Regions from separate parts of the Glaciimonas sp. CA11.2 genome, predicted to be linked through region 3. Evidence: predicted binding sites of a transcription regulator. Region 3 holds the regulator's gene; each other region holds the start of a gene.

Region 1 (4,570 bases), 3.8 Mb from region 3:
AGAACATGCTGATCCATCTCCTTATGGACCCGGTCTGACTGCGGTATCGGTGGGATCAATGTTGTTCGATCCAGATTTTTTTGTAGTGGCATCAAGACTTTTTCCTGAAGTGACTTTTCATATTATTGGTTGCGGTATGGCGCCGCATCCTGACTTTGGAAAAAACGTTGTTGTGCATGATGAGATGCCACATCTCCTTACGCTGCCATATATCAAACATGCAACCGTAGGAATAGCACCTTATCGATCAGAAAACGTTCCACGCTATCTTTCCGATACCTCAATGAAGCTGATGCAGTATGATTTTTTTGGTCTACCTGCCGTGTGCCCTGATGGCATCGTAGGGGATTTCGTCTCGCGCTTTGGATATCAGCCCGGCGATGCAGATTCTATTTTCCGCGCGCTACGCAGCGCGCTGGGTACACCACGTTTGCCCCCTCATAAAGAGCATTTAAGCTGGTCTGCAGTAGTGGAAAGGCTATTGGCGCCAGATAAGTTTTCCGACACGAGACTGGTTTCGTGAGTGATCTAGCGGGAAATATTGTGACTGCTAGCGCAACACGTAATGTGCCAGCACAGAATCATTATGGTTTTATCGACAATGCTAAAGCTATTGGTATTGCCCTTATTGTTCTCGGACATAGTAGAGGTCTTCCGGATTATTTGTCGCATTTAATCTTTAGTTTTCATGTCCCGTTATTCTTTTTTATTTCCGGATTTCTGATTAAGCCGACTAAATTAGAGGCGACTATTGTCAGTAATTCAAAAAAAAGTTTACAAAATATAGGCATACCTTATGTGCTCTTTTTTTTGGTTGCTTTTATTTACTGGCTGGTGACACGTAATGTCGGCATCAAGGCACTGCTTTATGCAGGGAATACTTGGTACGGGCCGGTGGTAGGATTTTTTAGCGGACTTGAGTCTGATCTTTACGTCGATCCTCCGCTTTGGTTTTTTCCGTGCTTTTTGCTGACGGTCATCGCCTATCACGCCTCGCGCAAATTATTGACAACGATGACTTCCACTTGTCTGTTTGTGGTTCTGGCGTTTGCCATCTCAATGCTGTGGAAGTTTGTACCTTATAGATTTCCTTTGGGATTGGATAGCATGTGGATAGGGCTTGCGTTTTATGCCATCGGACAATGCGTCCGAGATAAGGATTATTTCACTCATATTAAGCGAGTGTATTTTATTTTTACTTTTATTGCCGCATTTGGATTACTTGCTTTTGTAGTGTCTAAAACTGGCTCGGTCGACCTGGCTAACATGCATTTTGGTGTGTGGCCTTCACTCTATTTTCCAATCGCATTGCTAGGGATTATCGCCACCTTTTCTGTTTCCAGGCTATTACCGTCGTCGATAGTCAGTAAATGGCTTTCAGAAAATACGTTAACGATTTTTCCATTGCACTTCATTTTTTTTAGTTTTATTCGTGGTATGGCGATTTCTTTGCATTTGATTCCGAAAAATTATAACTATGGTATTGGATGGAGTGTGGTGAGTAGCGCTCTAGCGATCCTGCTTTGTATTCCAGCAGTATATATATTGCGCCGTTTGCCGTTACCGACAGATAGTTTTGGCCGTAGCCGGGTGGGTAAATAGGGTGCGCTTTTAACCATATAAAGGTCTCTGGCATTAATTTTTCAGTGTAATTCCTTTAGAAAAGCGTGGTTTATAAAGTAGAACAAATCCACTTTTTTGTATTTGAAAAGGCAACGAATTTTCACGCCAGGGAATACTGATGTTCCTTGATGTAACGTAACGTGTTACGTCCAAAAATAGATATTTTCCCGATTAAAATTGCGCCCTTAAAAATTTGCTAAAGAATCGTTAGTGATTGATTTTAAAAGCATTTATTTAAAATTTGTACAAATTTCTACTTATTAAAACAAGCTAAATTTTCTGATATTTTCCTCTGGTATGTTATTTGCATTAAGGACCCCAAAGCAGGCGTTTCTGCATTACCAACCCGGGGAAATATCATGAAAACATCACAGAAAAGAAGCCTAATTGCAGTATCACTATTGTTTGCTGGTTTGTTATCGGGATGTGCTGGCAACGGTACGATAGGCAAAATCGGTGGAGCGAGTAGTGGTGGCACAGCGGGTGGCACGGCAGGTGGTACTGGCGATGCTTCAACTGGCGGCACGGGAGCTGGGGGTGGTACAGGTGCAGCTGGTACAAATGGTAGCAATGGCACGGATGGTGCAACCGGCGGCACAGGCGCAACTGGCGGCACAGGCGCAACTGGCGGCACAGGCGCAACTGGCGGCACAGGCGCAACTGGCGGCACAGGCGCAACTGGTGGTACAGGCGCAACTGGTGGTACAGGCGCAACTGGCGGCACAGGCGCAACTGGTGGTACAGGCGCAACTGGCGGCACTGGTGGCACTGGTGGTGGAACTAACAATTTAGTTAAGTCGAATCTTCTTTCTAATACAGGCTCAGTCGTATCAAGTATCGGCACTGCAGTAGATAGCCTAGGTACGACGTTGACTAGTCAGTTGCCATTAACTTCTGGCATAAGTAGTGGCTTGAATGGTGTTGTCAGCAATGGTAGCGGCGTCCTGACAACGCTAGGTGCTGGCGTGACAAACGGCCTTGGTCAGATCGGTACTGCAACAGATCCAGTGGGTATCACCGTCGGTAGTGTTGGTGGTGTGGTCGGTAAGGTTGGCGACACAGTCCAAAGCGCCGGACAACTGGTGATTGGATTAGGTAGCGATCAGCTTTCAGTTCTGGCCCCGGTCACCACACCGGTTGGTGGACTGGTGGTCGCTGTTGGTGGTGTTGTAAAACAAATCGCTGTGCCATTAACGACTACATTGACGACAGGCCCGGTCCAGCAGGTTACGCTGGCATTAAGCACAGCGATTGTGCCTCTTACCAGCACTGTTAATACAGTAACGCAAGCAGTTGGCAATACTACTGGTCTTAACCAGCCAGTTAACGGCTTGCTCATCGCGGTTGGCAGCGCCGTCGTTGCTGGTGGCACGCAACTGAGCGGCATTAATACGCCACTATCCGCAGGTTTGGGCGGTGTCGTGACGACTGTGGGTAGCACTGTGATTGCTCTCGCTAACAACAGTTTGACCAATAGCTTGCAACCGTTATTGGGTAACCAGGTCAATGGTTTGTTCGCCGGTCTTGGCGGCTTAGCGGGCGGTGGTACCAATCCATTGTCGCCAGCGACAATTCTTCTTAGCTCTCTGACAGGCGGCTTAGGCGGCGCTACAGGGACCAATCCTTTAGGGTCGTTGACTAGTTTGATTACAGGTGTAACTGGCACTGTAGGCGGCTTGCCAGGGGCTCCTGGCGCGGGATCGCTGTCGTCGCTAACAGTGTTGGTAGGGAGCTTGACTGGTACGTTAAGCGGCGTTGCTACTCCTGGCGCCGGTTCTCTGGCACCAGTCACCGGACTGATCAGTGGCTTGACTGGTACGTTAAGCGGCGTTGCTACTCCTGGCGCTGGTTCTCTGGCACCAGTTACCGGACTGATCAGTGGCTTGACTGGTACGTTAAGCGGCGTTGCTACTCCTGGCGCCGGTTCTCTGGCACCAGTCACCGGTCTGATCAGTGGCTTGACTGGTACGTTAAGCGGCGTTGCTACTCCGGGTGCTGGTTCTCTGGCACCAGTCACTGGGTTAGTTGGCACGTTGACTAGCACATTGACTAGCGTCACTGGCTCAGCAGGAGCTGGTTCGTTGTCTCCTGTGACAACAGTGGTGAGTAGTCTGACCAGTGTGTTGAGTGGCGTCGCTACTCCTGGTGCCGGTTCGCTGGCGCCGGTTACTGGACTAGTCAGCGGTTTGACTAGCACATTGAGTGGTGTGACTGGTACTTCTGGCGCGGGCGCGTTGACACCTGTGTCAGGTCTACTGACCGGATTGCTAGCTGGCCTGCCTGCAAAATAAACAATGTGGTCATCGCAAAAAAGCCTTGGCTTATCACGAGGTTTTTTTGCGACTAAGAGTCAAACGGAACGTCAATAAATTATACAAAAAAGTCTCCGGAACTATAGCGCGTTGCTAAGGGCTCGCCCTAAACGACAAAAATACCTATCGCTAAAAATGATGAAAATACAGCCTGGAATTCTCGTTGTCGAAGATAACAAAATCCTTCAAAAACTGATTGTTCATCAGTTAAAGAGGATTGGTTTCGACGCCGTAAAAGTTCTATCGAACGGTGCGGAAGCAATATCTTGGCTATCTAGTAATAGCTGCAAGATTATCTTTACAGATTGCCAGATGCCGGTCATGGATGGATACGAAATGACTGAAAAAATTAGGCAGCACGAGAAAATTACCGGAGCGCATTTGACTATTATTGCGGTTACTGCAAATAGTACGGAGGGAGGCAGGGAGCGTTGTCTTAAGGCTGGAATGGATTGTTATATTGCGAAACCTGCTTCTACGGCCTCTCTCAAAGAGGTTCTGCAATGCTGGTTGGAACCTGATATTGAGTTGACTTCCGATATCAGCCCAGTGTTGATCTGAACGGCTAACCTAGATTGGTCTTATGAAAATTCCCTATTCTATTTTTTCTAACCAAAAGATACTGGTTCTTGAAA
Region 2 (4,570 bases), 1.4 Mb from region 3:
ACCATTAATGACCACGACCTTTGCTTGCGCCAATGTTCTCACGTCTTTTGGCGTCGGCGCATATACATGCGCATCTTCGTCCGGCCCGACCAGCGTCGATATGCTGATGTGTTCCCGGCCAACATTGCTGACGATATCGCTGAGTATACTAAAGCTCACCACGACCGGCATTTTTGTGGCCGCCGATGCAGAACTGCTGACTATCGTTACTATAACCGCCGCCATCATCATGGATAGAAATTGCTTAAAACGCATCATGCGATACTCCTTGAGGATTGGAATCAAAAACTATTAGGCACGGCGCTGCTGGGCCGACGACGTCGGCCCACAAAACACAAAACTAGAAAGAGTTGGCGTAGAGCGCCATCGAGAACTAAACGTCAAACCTCGAAAAATCGGCAACCAAACCGATCACAAAATTGACTCTGGTCGATTATTTTTACGTTCCGCTTTCATCCGTCAACTGACAAGTCGCTCCTGGTAATTGTTCGCAAATCAGGCAAGCCGATGCGGTCGCTTCCATAATTTTGCCAACCAACCACGCGGTGCGATCAGCAACGAGATCAAATACAGTCCACCGGCGCAGACAATGATGGTCGGACCGGAAGGGGTTGATGTGTAATACGATAACAATAAACCGATATAACCCGCCGCTGCCGCTTGCAAAGCGCTGTTGAGCAATTGTGCGGGCAAAGTATCATGCCAAAGACGCGCAGAAACTGCTGGCAACATCATCAATCCCACCGCCATAAGCGTACCCAACGTCTGAAAAGACGCCACCAGATTGAGCACTACCAGCATCAAAAATAGTTGCTGGAATAGTGCACCACGTGCGCCCTTGACACCGCAAGCCGCCAGAAACGAGGCGTCAAAACTTTCCAATACCAGCCCGCGATACATCATGGCACCTACTACCAAACTGATCGTTGTGACACCGGCGACCAGAAACAAGCCTTCGCGATCGACCCCAAGTACGTTGCCAAAAAGAATATGTAATAAATCTAGCTTGGAGCCGTTGACCGAGATCAGCATCACGCCCAGTGCCAGCGCGATCAAATAGATCGACGCAAGACTGGCATCTTCCTTTAAATCGGTATGGCGACTGATCAACGCGGCAATCGCCACCACAATCACGCCAGCCAGAAAGCCACCGATGCTTAACGCTGGCAGCGACAAGCCGAATAACATGAATCCGACTGCGACACCCGGCAGCACGGCATGGCTAAGCGCATCACCAAACAGACTCATCCGGCGCAACGTCAACAACACGCCAAGGGGCGCACTGCTGAGCGCAAGCGCCAGAATACCGATCAGAGCGCGCCGCATGAAGGCAAACTCCTGAAATGGCGCTAAGGTAAATTGATAAAACGTGGTCAACCAATGCAGGGAGAAAAAACTCATGCCGTCGTCTCCGGCTGGCAAAATGGTGCGTTCGGATCCTGCGCTTCAGGCATATTTTTAGCCAGCCGCAAATGATCGTCGGTTAATACGTGTGTCGTGTCACCCCATGCCACCAGGCGCCGTGCCAGCAATACCGATTGGGGAAAATAGCGGCGCACCTGTTCGTTGTCATGCAACACAGCAATCACGGTGCGCTTTTGCGCATGCCATGACTGTACGATCACCAGCAAATCTTCCGTCGTCTTTGCATCCACGGCATTGAACGGTTCGTCGAGCAAAATTAGCTCGGCATCCTGCAACAAAATCCGCGCAAACAAGACACGCTGAAACTGTCCCGCCGACAAACTGCCAATGGAGCGATCAGCAAATCCATCCAGGCCAACCGCATGTAAGGCGGCATCGCCTTTTTCTGACATTGCCTTCGTAATCCCACCAAATAACCCGGCACTTTGCCAATAGCCCAGCAATACGCAATCCATCACTGAAATTGGAAAACCGCGGTCAATCTCAGCTTGCTGCGGCAAATACGCGATACGCTTGCGCGCAATGCTGATGTCGACGCGACCGCTATCGATGCGAACCAATCCTAGCAAGCTTTTCAATAAGGTACTTTTCCCTGCACCATTCGGGCCAATAATCGCGGTCAGTGAACCGGATTCAAAGCTTCCGCTGATATGGTGCAAAGCCGGATGCTGACGATAGGCGACCGTCAGGTTGTGCAACGTTACTGCCGGTTTCATCCTGTCGCTCCCGCCAGTGCCCACCAGACGCCAACCCAAAATAAAACGCACACGGGAAGTACCAGCATTAGTCGAAACCATGCCGAACGCGCCAGCATACTACTGCGCTTTTTATTCATAAGGGAGGACGATTTGATCGACATCTTAGCTTTATATTTACAACAAATTGTTTAGACACGATCGGGCCACAAAAGGGCAAAACCGCGGCAAACCCAAGGCAAAACCAAGTCCGAACCGGCTCTATTTTTGCTCTATGGTCTCTTTACATTCGCCCACTAGTTGCTCTTTGTAATCAGATGAAAGCCAATTGCAACCTAGTTGCAGCGTGCCGATTATAGTGCAACCAAGTTGCATTTGGTGGTTTTAACCGCCACATTTTATTGTTTTTTTTGTGTCAAACCAATCGTTGCCGAATACAAAGCGACTGAACTTCTCCACTTGTCATTAATCAAAATTGCATCACTTCAAAGGCAGTTCAAATTCGGAACACTGCCAATGCAAGAGTGTTCCAAAATAAAACAGCAGTGGTTTTATGTTTGTGACATGGGCAATTTGAAACTGATAAATTTATCCCATAACGGATAGGTGATAGTTAATATCCATGCGGGTTTTCAGCGATTTATGGCAAAAAAATTCCGGCTAATAATCTGCGGAATATTGATTGGCACGACCTTTGCAAATAGGTTGAGTGCCTGTTGCACCTTGGCCTAACGCCAACTTGGTAATCAATTAACTAAAATCCCTTTCGGAGGACGACATGAATCTAGCAGACATCACCAAACTAGGCATTAAAAATCCCTTCAAGCAACGTTACGACAATTTCATCGGTGGAAAATTTGTCCCACCGGTAAAGGGTGAGTATTTTGAAAACATTAGTCCTGTTCTCGGTCGCGCTTTTTGCGAAGTAGCACGATCCAGCGCAGAAGATGTCGATCTGGCATTAGACGCCGCACATGCCGCTAAGCGTGCCTGGGGCCGGACTTCACCTGCCGACCGCGCCAACATCCTGCTTAAAATCGCAGACCGGATGGAAGCTAATCTGGAGTTGCTGGCTATTGCCGAAACGATCGACAACGGTAAACCTCTGCGCGAAACAACATTAGCCGACATTCCATTGGCTATTGATCATTTCCGCTATTTTGCCGGTTGCATCCGTGCCCAAGAAGGCACTGTCGCGACCATCGATGCAGAAACTTACGCTTATCATTTCCATGAGCCTTTGGGCGTCGTTGGTCAGATCATTCCGTGGAATTTTCCGATATTGATGGCAGTCTGGAAAATGGCACCGGCGTTGGCGGCAGGCAATTGCATCGTCCTTAAGCCAGCTGAACAAACACCAGCCTCGATTATGGTGTGGATTGAACTAGTGCAAGATTTGTTGCCACCGGGTGTGCTTAATATTATTCAAGGTTTCGGTCTGGAAGCAGGCAAACCGTTGGCTTCGAGCAAGCGGATTGCCAAGATCGCTTTCACCGGTGAAACTACTACCGGCCGCCTCATCATGCAATACGCATCGCAAAACATCATCCCTGTAACGCTGGAACTAGGCGGCAAATCGCCTAACATCTTCTTTGCTGATGTCATGGATCAGGACGATGCGTTCTTTGACAAATGCCTGGAAGGCTTTGCCATGTTCGCGCTAAATCAAGGTGAAGTGTGCACTTGCCCATCACGCGCGTTGATTCAAGAATCCATCTATGACCGCTTTATGGAACGTGCATTAAAACGCGTAAAAGCCATCAAGCAAGGCAATCCACTCGAAATGAGCACGATGATCGGTGCACAAGCATCGCAGGAACAGCTCGAAAAAATTCTGTCATACATCGACATTGGCAAACAAGAAGGCGCCAAGTTGCTCACCGGCGGCGGTCGCACGCAACATGGCGGTGATCTGGATGCGGGTTATTACATGGAACCAACCGTGTTCGAAGGTAATAACAAAATGCGCATCTTCCAGGAAGAAATTTTTGGACCTGTGTTGTCTGTCACGACTTTCAAAGACGAAGAAGAAGCGCTGGAAATCGCCAACGACACATTGTATGGTCTGGGCGCAGGGCTGTGGACACGCGATGGCTCACGTGCTTTCCGTATGGGTCGCGAGATTCAAGCGGGTCGGGTCTGGACTAACTGTTATCACCTGTACCCTGCGCATGCAGCATTTGGTGGTTACAAGCAGTCTGGTATCGGTCGTGAGAATCACAAGATGATGTTGGATCACTATCAACAAACCAAAAATCTGTTGGTCAGTTATAGCCCTAACGCTTTAGGCTTTTTCTAAAGTTCGCTGCTAGATTGTAATGTGGACTCTGCTTTACCGCCGGTTAAGGCAGAGTTCAATTTTCTTAGGATTTACGCAAAATCGTCCCAGCAACAGCTCAGTAGCAGGTTTATCGCCCCTATTTTACGAAGCTTATGCCGCATTATAAAAT
Region 3 (4,570 bases):
GCTTTTTCGTCTTTATAAAAGGGACTTTACATGAAATTTATCTTTCAACCGGCATTACGTTTAGGTCTGGTGATCTCTTTAGTCTCTACCGCCGCGATGGCATTTTCTTTGGCGGATTTGAGCAATCAGGATGCCAACTCAGGACTGAAGGCGGCGCTCAATAAAGGCGCGGACGTTGCAGTTGCCAAGCTGGGCGTCGAAAACGGATTTTTAAATAACGATAAAGTAAAAATCGGATTGCCAGGGATGCTAGAGAAAGCACGACCGCTGCTTAAAATGACAGGGAAGGGCCAACAACTGGATGATCTGGTCGTGTCGATGAATCATGCCGCAGAGTCTGCCGTGCCATTGGCGAAGCCGTTGCTCCTGAATGCGGTGAAATCCATGTCGGTCACGGATGCGAAGAATATTCTGAGTGGCGGCGACACATCGGTAACCGATTTTTTCAGAGAGAAAACTGCCACCCCGTTAGGAGAAAAATTTCTCCCGATAGTAAAGAAAATCACCGACCGTAACGGTGTATCCACACAATACAATTCGACGATGGGATTGGTCAGTAAAACGGGTCTTGTGCCAGGTCAGGCGGCGACTGTTGAAGGCTATGTCACGCAGCGCACCTTGGATGGCTTGTTTTACATGATAGGGGAAGAGGAAAAAGCGATTCGACGTGATCCGATCGGTGCTGGCAGTGCAATTATCGGAAAAGTTTTTGGCGCATTAAAGCAATAGGCTGCGGCATACCATCGTCATGGTATTTTTGATGTGGACCGAATTGGGAAAGTTACGGGTCTGGCGACTTTATGAAAACTCTTTTGAGAGTGACGTTATAAAGCTTCTTGCTTAGTTATTTGTTTTGGCCGCTGTTTGAGGTGTACCCGGTTGCGTTCGAGACATTCGAGACATTCGGCGATGCCTCCGAACACTGCTAAACGATGCAAAGTGTTACGAACATATTCGGGCAGGGCGTGTGTAAGTTATATAATTTTAAAATGACAAAGGGCGCATTAACTGCGCCCTTGCTCATTTGTCAGTATAGTATTTTTCAATTTATTTATTGAGCAATACTTACGTTGACCGCATTAGAGAACCCCGTCCATCACGTTGCTGCGATGGGCAAATCCTCAGGTAGATGCTTGATTGCCGAATGTTGATGATTCTGCAATTTGTCCTTATATTTAATCACTTGTCGATCGAGTTTGTCGATTAACAAATCGATGGCGGCGTAAAGGTCATGCGCAATGCTCTCGGCATGCAGGTCTTTGCCTTTAACGCGCAGATTAATTTCGGCTTTTTGACGCTTTTCTTTCTCTGTGATTTTGTCTACCGTCAGGATCACACTAATATCTATGACCTGATCGAAGTGGCGCTTGATACGCTCCAATTTGCTTAGCACGTGTTCGCGAATGGCGGGAGTTACGTCGAGGTGATGCCCACTAATTGTGAAATTCATACAGCGCTCCTATCAAGTGTGTCGTTGGCGGTTCGGACCGGGACGATTAATTCAGTGTTGAATCACCAATTTATTCATCAACCATAAATCAATCAGTCAGAACACAGCGACGTTTGTGCAAACAAGCAAACAGCTATAAAGATTTACGCAAATTGACCGGCGGAATTCGTAAAGCTTCGCGATATTTTGCGACGGTGCGACGGGCCACTACCATACCTTGTTCCGCGAGCATGTCGGCAATCTTGCTGTCAGAGAAAGGACTTTTAGAATCTTCCGCTCCTATCAGTTGTTTGATTAACGCCCGTATCGCCGTTGAGGAAGCCTCTCCACCTGCCTCTGTAGCAACATGGCTGCCAAAGAAATACTTTAATTCGAACATCCCGTGTGGGGTGAGCATGTATTTCTGAGTAGTTACACGTGAGATAGTACTCTCGTGTAATCCTAGTGTATCAGCTATTTCGCGCAACACAAGAGGTCGCATAGCAACCGCCCCATGTGAGAAAAAATTCCGTTGACGCTCAACAATTGCCTGCGCTACACGCAGTATGGTATCGAAGCGCTGACGCATATTTTTGATCAGCCACTTTGCCTCCTGTAGCTGCGAGTTAAGTGATCCCTCGCTCTTGCCCTGCTTGAGAATGTTGGCATAAAGAGCATTAACTCGAAGCCTTGGCATAACGTCATTGTTGAGCATTACCTGCCAACCATTTTTTGTTTTTCTGACAATTACATCTGGTACGACATAATCTGACGCACCGCCAGCAAAGGTCGCGCCGGGATGAGGATTACATTTTTTGATAATAATTTGTGCCTCGCGCAAATCTTCATCATCACACTCCAGCGCTTTTTTGATTTTATTAAAATCGCGCTGGGCAAATAAGGTCAGATAACCTTCAACGATTGTTAGTGCCAGTCGGCGTGTGACGAACGCTACTTTGGGAAATGCTTTGATTTGCAATGCGAGGCATTCTGACGCGTTGCGTGCTCCGACACCAGTTGGGTCGAAGCTTTGGACCATCTTCAAGGCCATCGACAATTCTTCGATCTCGATATCAAGTTGCTCTGGAAGACGTGCAAAAATATCGTCTAGTGATTCCTCCAGGTAGCCGTTTTCATCAAGCGCATCAATGATCAACTCGATCAATGCACGGTCGCGTTGCTGATCAACAGCTTCACGCATTTGTTTGAGCAAATGTTCGCGCAACGTCGATTCGCAGGCTTCTAATTGTGGTCGTGAATCCTCATCATCTGGGGCTTTGGAGGTTCGGGAAACGTCGTCAAAGCTCCATTCGCTGTCAGTATTGCCGTTCTCTTGATTGTTTTCGCCAGACTCAGGGGCTTCACCACCGCCCTCGGGCTCTGTAGGCGAGCTGCTTACTTCGCTGTCACCAGGTGGCGCATCCATTGTTGAGGCGCTGGTACTGATCGCCCCGTCGGCGAGTAATCGCACTGAATTATCCAAAGGATCGTCTAGACGTTCCAGTAACGGATTATCCGAAAGGATGTGTTCGAGTTCCTGATGTAACTCCAACGTAGACAACTGCAACAATCGAATCGATTGCTGCAGTTGCGGGGTTAGCGCCAGATGCTGCGAGGTACGGAGTTGAAGAGATTGTTTCATGGGCGCTAGGGAATCCGTTGAATCCGTTACATGCGGAAATGTTCACCCAGATAAACTCGTCGCACAGATTCATTGGCGATGATGTCGTCTGGACTGCCGCTGGCTAGCACGCTACCTTGGTTGATGATGTATGCCCGGTCACAAATGCCGAGCGTTTCGCGCACATTATGGTCGGTGATCAAGACACCGATGCCGCGCTCTTTAAGGAACCTGACGATACGTTGAATTTCGATAACGGCGATAGGATCAATACCGGCGAACGGCTCATCAAGAAGCACGAAGCGCGGATTAGTGGCTAAAGCGCGGGCGATTTCGACACGTCGTCGTTCACCACCGGATAAAGATAACGCCTGATTTTCTCGCAATTTCTCAATTTGCAATTCTTGCAGCAGCGAATCGAGTTTGTCCGAGATCTCATCTTTAGTCAGTGCGTTGCCGTTTGGCCGCTGCAACTCAAGTACCGCACGAATATTGTCTTCGACCGTTAGCTTGCGAAAAACAGAGGCCTCTTGCGGCAGATAAGACAGGCCAAGCACCGCGCGTTGATGAATCGGTAAACGCGAGATGTCAACGCCATCTAAATCAATTGTTCCACCATCCGATGGCACCAGACCGACGATCATATAGAAAGAAGTCGTTTTTCCAGCGCCGTTAGGACCAAGCAAGCCGACGACCTCGCCGTTATTTACTTTCAAAGAGACATCGCGGACTACTTGGCGCGCGCCATAACTTTTTTGCAGCCCTTTAACGATCAAGGTGCTTAAATTTGTAGAGGTCATCTTATTTACTCTTCGGCTGGATGACTGCTTTGATGCGGCCCGCGCCAGGTTGACTATTGCCGGAAACATTGTTACTGACCGAGTAGAACTCCACGCGACTATCGTAAGAGATGAATTCGCCGTTTACAACATCGGTGACTTTGGTCCCTTGCAGACGTCGCATTTGCGCTTTCGAAAATAATTTAACGATTTCAGTTTTATCGTCGTACTCAATTCGCTCAGCTTCACCTTCGATCCATAAGTCAGGACCGCCGTCGCGCTTTTGGCGAAACGTGGCTAAGCCACCGGGAGGTGCGTATAAGGTGGCAAATTGATAGCCTGATGGGTCCGTCGTGACGACGACTTTGTTGGCTTTCATGATCAGCGTGCCGCGGGTCAGTATCACCTTGCCGGTGAATATCTTTACTTGTTTTACGTCGTCCAGCGTGAACTGGTCTGCGTCTACGTTGGATGGTTTATCTGCGTCAGCTTTTTCAGCATGGGCACCTGAAATACAAGTCAGTTGCAGCGCGAGTAGGGTTAAAAATAGAATACGTTTCATAAAAATCCTGAAAGGGGATACTGGCACTAAAAGCAACAATGGCTTCAATAGGATTATCCGGTAATCATGTGAGTTATTTAGTCTGCCGCGGTGTTGCGCGATAGGTGCCACGGACATTGTTTAATAGGCGTAATTGCATAGTCGCATTATTGGCATACATACCAACACCGGTCATTTTC
Region 4 (4,570 bases), 2.4 Mb from region 3:
ATAAATTGGTACTATAAGTTCCAATATTTAATATTAATTGAACTTTAAGACCTCACAAATCGAATGTCAACTCATTTATCTAATTATCGATACAAATTGTATTGTAAATTAGAATTACTCTTGATCGAGCGCTAACTGACCACAGAGAAACACTTACTCTGAACACAAAGAAAAACGCCACAGACCTATTCTTAAAATAGGCTGTGGCGTTATATGGGACTGTTAAAAATATGGGGATAATTGCCTATAATCATGATGAGCAGAGTGTTCGGGTGTTGGAAATGAGGGGTGAGTAAGCAACTCTGGGGAGAGCAGTATGAAGATCGTCGTTCGGGCTGAGCTGGTGACGGATTGGGGCGAAACCACAATAATCGAAGTGGCGCGATTTGACCGCCCTGTCCAGCTACCCGATCCAGAGTCGATTGGATTATCGCTTGCCGACGGCAAGCAACTGCTCTCCGGGTTACAGCAAGTAGTGATTCCGGCGCAAGCGGATGAGTACTGCGAAATACGACGCGTGTGTAGTCATTGTCAACGACAGACGCAACTGAAGGACTACCGGCGACTCACGATTGATACCGTATTCGGTACCGTCAGCGTTCGTAGCCCCAGACTCATGTCATGTCCATGCGAACCGCCCTTCTATTTGGAGGTTCTGTTTAGCCCGTTATCGCAAATCATACCGGAACGTGCTGTACCGAACCTGCTCCTGCTGCAGTCAAGACTGGCCGCGCAGATGCCATACCGGCAGGTCGTTGTGATGATGAAAGAATTCTTGCCCGGGACCGAAAAGCTGAATCATGTGACAGTACGGAATAGGACATTACGGGTCGGGGCAAGGATAGACGCTATTGAATTGGCACCTGGCGAAGCACTATCACCGGACACGGAGTGGTCAATCGCAGTCGACGGCGGATTCGTGCGAGGACGAGAGAAGGTACGGCCGGCCTCGTTCGAGATACTGACGGGACGTCTTGCTGCTTCAGGGGTGAAGCCTCGGGTTTTCGCCTGTGTGCGTAGCGAAGTTCCGTCAATTGCAGACAAATTTGCCGCATTGCTTCAAACATGTGCAGGAACCAGGTCTCCAAAAGTTTGTGTGATTACGGATGGCGGCAATAGCGTCCAGAGCATACATCGTCAGCTGCCGTTTCCCGTAACGCCCATCCTGGACTGGTTCCCTCTCTCTATGCGCATCCGAAATCTGGAGCAAATCTCGCAAGGTATGCAGGCATGGTCCGAGACAGAAACGCATACAAAGAATCTTCTGCATCGAGAGATGACAAAACTGCGATGGTGCTTTTGGCATGCCCGCTTTGAGAAAGCTAAGGATAAAATCCGACAGGCGCTTGTGTTGTGCCGAATCATCGTCGCAGAAACGCCTGCCTTTGAAGAAAGCATGCGTCATCTGGACTATAGATTGCGAGATCTTTGGGCATACATCGAAGGCGACAAGACTTCACTTGTCACCTATGCAAAGCGACAAAAAGCAAACAAGCCGATTTCGACAGCGATGGCAGAATCTGCCGTCAACCAAATCATCAATGCCAGAATGTGCAAGCGCCAACAGATGAGGTGGACAACCCGCGGGGCACATTTGCTCGCACAAGTACGGTGTGCGGTGATCAATGACGATCTTCCGGCGAAACTTGCCGCTTATTACAAGAAAAAGAGTGAACTGCCGGAGCACATAAGCCGATTCCTTGAACTTTTACGGCGGGGGGCGGCGCAAGAACCCCAACCTTTTTAACAGTCCCAGATCAGGTTTTCGACTTGCGTCGCGCTGCGATCAACCCTAATAGACCTAAGCCAAGTAACGCAATCGATTCCGGCTCCGGAACGGCCACGGTCCAATGACCCTCATTGTTTTGAACTTCTCCTTTTTGGCTGTTATTAATGGAAAAATGATCGAACTGGGCACCATCATAGAGGGTGTGCTGGGATTGCAAGAAGGCGCTGCCCGCCTCAACACCAATGTACCAACCGGCGATATCACCATTCCCATCTGTGGTCGCGTAAAACCCTCCTGACGTATGGTTATAATTAGTGATGGAATCGCCCGTGACGCCACCCGTGAAGCTGTATGCTTCTGGAAAAACTTGCTGATAGGAATAATTCGGCCCGAGTGCTTGTGCAAACGTCAATACGCCAGACACTTTGTCAGAAGTCGTATAAGGTGCAGTGGCGCTGGTAAAATTATTACCGGTATAAGTGTAAAGGACGTCGGCGCGCGCAGTACCAGCAAAAGTAACGGCAACAATCGTCGATAAGAGGAAAAGGCGGACAGTGACATGCATTATATTGGCTCCGGAAGAAAAAATTGGTGGGTATAAATAAAGGGCATTGCACCGCACTGAGTTGTCTACACCACTGCAATAGCGGTAACCCGCTTACAGGGGACTTTTTCCTCACCCCAACCGCGCATGCGCAGCGCAAGTCACAAGGGAGTAAAACGATGGAATTGTAAAATGTCCCACACTGCATCCATCAAGTGGCATTAGTCATTAAAGCAATATCCGTACCCAAAAAAATTCTCTCCGGTAAGCAGCTGTTTATTAACGAAAAATTTGGACGATCCAGAAGAAAACGACCTTTCTCACATCACAAATGAGGGGGAGTGTAAAGATATCCGACACTGGTTTTTGATTGTCTTTATTCTTGGCTTCGTCGCGTTGTTTGGCAAAAAACGAAATTTTCCAAGCATGGAACTGCCCCTCAAACTGGACGGACTTGTCCTGCCAGCGCATAAAATTGGTCGGCGAATGACATCTCATTTGCGCCATTGGTCGCGAACTGGTTGTGTCGCGTTAAGGAAAAAAGCTGAAGTGAAGCCGTGGATGGTCTGCCCGCCCTTATACTGGACGGCCTGATCCAACGAGTGCATAAAATTGTTGCGCTGCTGTTATTTTCTGGAAGCCACTGTGCATTAGTTGTCCTTTGCGTATCATGTGCATGATCTCAATACCAGCAAGTATGATTTTAGCAGCCCGAAAAGATTTGAATCCCATCATCGGTTTGGTGATGCGTTTAACAGCGCGGTGATCTTGTTCAACGATGTTGTTGAGATACTTTACCTGGCGCACGATGATGGTATTTCCATGGCTGATGTTGATCGTATCAATGGCTGCTTTATTGGCACCGCTCTTGTCCATCACCACTTTTTCAGGAATGCCATTGTCAAGCATGGCTTTGCGAAAGAAGCGCATAGCGGCTTGCTTATCGCGCTTTGCTGTCAATAGAGAATCAACAGTTTGACCGTCTTTGTCTACCGCACGATACAGATATTTCCAGTTACCTTTGACCTTGATATAGGTTTCATCCATACGCCAGCTGGCACCCACTCGGCGCTTCAGTTTGCGAAATTTTTTCTCAAATATCGGCAACAGTTTGAGCGCCCACCGATGCACTGTCGAATGATCCACTTCGATGCTGCGCTCAGCCATCATCTGTTCCAGATGGCGCAGGCTCAATGGATACGCAATATACCAACGCACGCGCATCAACATTATTTCCAACGGATAATGCAATCGTTTCAATGCCTTTGTCATTTCGGGAATCAGCCCGTTACCAGATATTACAGATAGGTTCATTGCCAATATTTGTCGTCTGTCAAAACACAAATTCTAAACTAATGACGTTATTGCGACAAAACCCCTTTTTAACAGTCCCCGTTATATATGTTGCTGTATTGCTATGTATTGGTACGAGACTGAACCATTAAAACTTAAGTCTTCGACCGATTAAACAACGCGGCTATCTCATCTATCTCATCTATCTCATCTTATTTTCACGCAAAGGCGGTAAACATTACCGCGTTAATCGAGTCGATCAATCCGCGTCGCAGCTATTTCGGCCAACATGTGAGCTGACATCAGTGCGAGACGTAGCAAGCGCTCCGTGTCAACAATAGCTAGCGTCGGCGCTGTATCGGTATTTCTATCCGAGTTGCTCAAATGGGCCAAATCAATACACGTCTTGATGCCTTGGCAGATATCTACCGTCATGGCATAAAACTGGGCGTGCTCATTCGTTTGATGATGGGACGGCAGCCATGAAAACGGCTGATGAAATGCGTCTGTCACGGGCGGAGGCACGGGCTTTGTTGGTTTGCTCATGATTGCCTCACCGCGTTAATTTGTAGTCGTGATAGATGAGGCGCAGTAAAATAAAGCGTAGTAATACGAGGCATGTTGTGACTTCCGTAGGTGGCGGTTAAACCGCGCCCCGCTGTCAAACGGGGTGAGCGGCAAATAGCAGGGTTGACAGACCGATACCTACAGCAACCGGCAGGCCGAAGCCTCCCCACCACTGCCGCCCAAAGAATGCGCAACACGGGTGAACGTATGCAAAAAAACGGCATTGCGCCGTTTGTGCACTGTAGGTATGTCAGGCTGTCAAACCAGTTCCCCTCTTTATCAGGGACAGGTAAGAGTATAAAACAGGATGACGCCGTTTGTGAAGTCTTGATTGTGAAGTTGGAAGTTGAGTCTGCATGATAAAAAGCCAGATACCCAGACTGCTTCAGCTATTTGCCCCAGAGTTAAAAATTTTACTTGAATGTGATAAGTACCCT

What was found. The regulator sigma-54, encoded in region 3, starts transcription at its own class of promoters, with help from an activator protein. The targets are predictions, from matches to a motif close to TGGCANGNAANCTGCTTT.
Region 1: a site for sigma-54 is predicted at 1,917-1,934, ahead of RGU75_RS22305 (collagen-like triple helix repeat-containing protein). Genes of this name have one in related genera too.
Region 2: a site for sigma-54 is predicted at 2,804-2,821, ahead of adh (aldehyde dehydrogenase). Genes of this name have one in related genera too.
Region 4: a site for sigma-54 is predicted at 2,504-2,521, ahead of RGU75_RS16205 (PEP-CTERM sorting domain-containing protein). Genes of this name have one in related genera too.

Annotation. Positions count from the first base shown of each region.
Region 1 is NZ_JAVIWL010000001.1:5,160,912-5,165,481, reverse strand. Features, by position in the region: gene RGU75_RS22315 (glycosyltransferase) at 1-523, shown strand, start outside; gene RGU75_RS22310 (acyltransferase family protein) at 520-1,602, shown strand; gene RGU75_RS22305 (collagen-like triple helix repeat-containing protein) at 1,983-3,914, shown strand; gene RGU75_RS22300 (response regulator) at 4,071-4,496, shown strand; gene RGU75_RS22295 (EAL domain-containing response regulator) at 4,519-4,570, shown strand, end outside.
Region 2 is NZ_JAVIWL010000001.1:2,769,801-2,774,370, reverse strand. Features, by position in the region: gene RGU75_RS12030 (metal ABC transporter substrate-binding protein) at 1-255, opposite strand, end outside; gene RGU75_RS12025 (metal ABC transporter permease) at 496-1,401, opposite strand; gene RGU75_RS12020 (ABC transporter ATP-binding protein) at 1,398-2,141, opposite strand; gene adh (aldehyde dehydrogenase) at 2,899-4,419, shown strand.
Region 3 is NZ_JAVIWL010000001.1:1,356,016-1,360,585, reverse strand. Features, by position in the region: gene RGU75_RS05780 (DUF4197 domain-containing protein) at 31-729, shown strand; gene hpf (ribosome hibernation-promoting factor, HPF/YfiA family) at 1,097-1,450, opposite strand; gene RGU75_RS05770 (RNA polymerase factor sigma-54) at 1,584-3,071, opposite strand; gene lptB (LPS export ABC transporter ATP-binding protein) at 3,098-3,850, opposite strand; gene lptA (lipopolysaccharide transport periplasmic protein LptA) at 3,852-4,391, opposite strand; gene lptC (LPS export ABC transporter periplasmic protein LptC) at 4,465-4,570, opposite strand, start outside.
Region 4 is NZ_JAVIWL010000001.1:3,739,060-3,743,629, reverse strand. Features, by position in the region: gene RGU75_RS16210 (ISKra4 family transposase) at 317-1,747, shown strand; gene RGU75_RS16205 (PEP-CTERM sorting domain-containing protein) at 1,758-2,294, opposite strand; gene RGU75_RS16200 (hypothetical protein) at 2,565-2,867, shown strand; gene RGU75_RS16195 (IS6 family transposase) at 2,850-3,545, opposite strand; gene RGU75_RS16190 (hypothetical protein) at 3,813-4,112, opposite strand.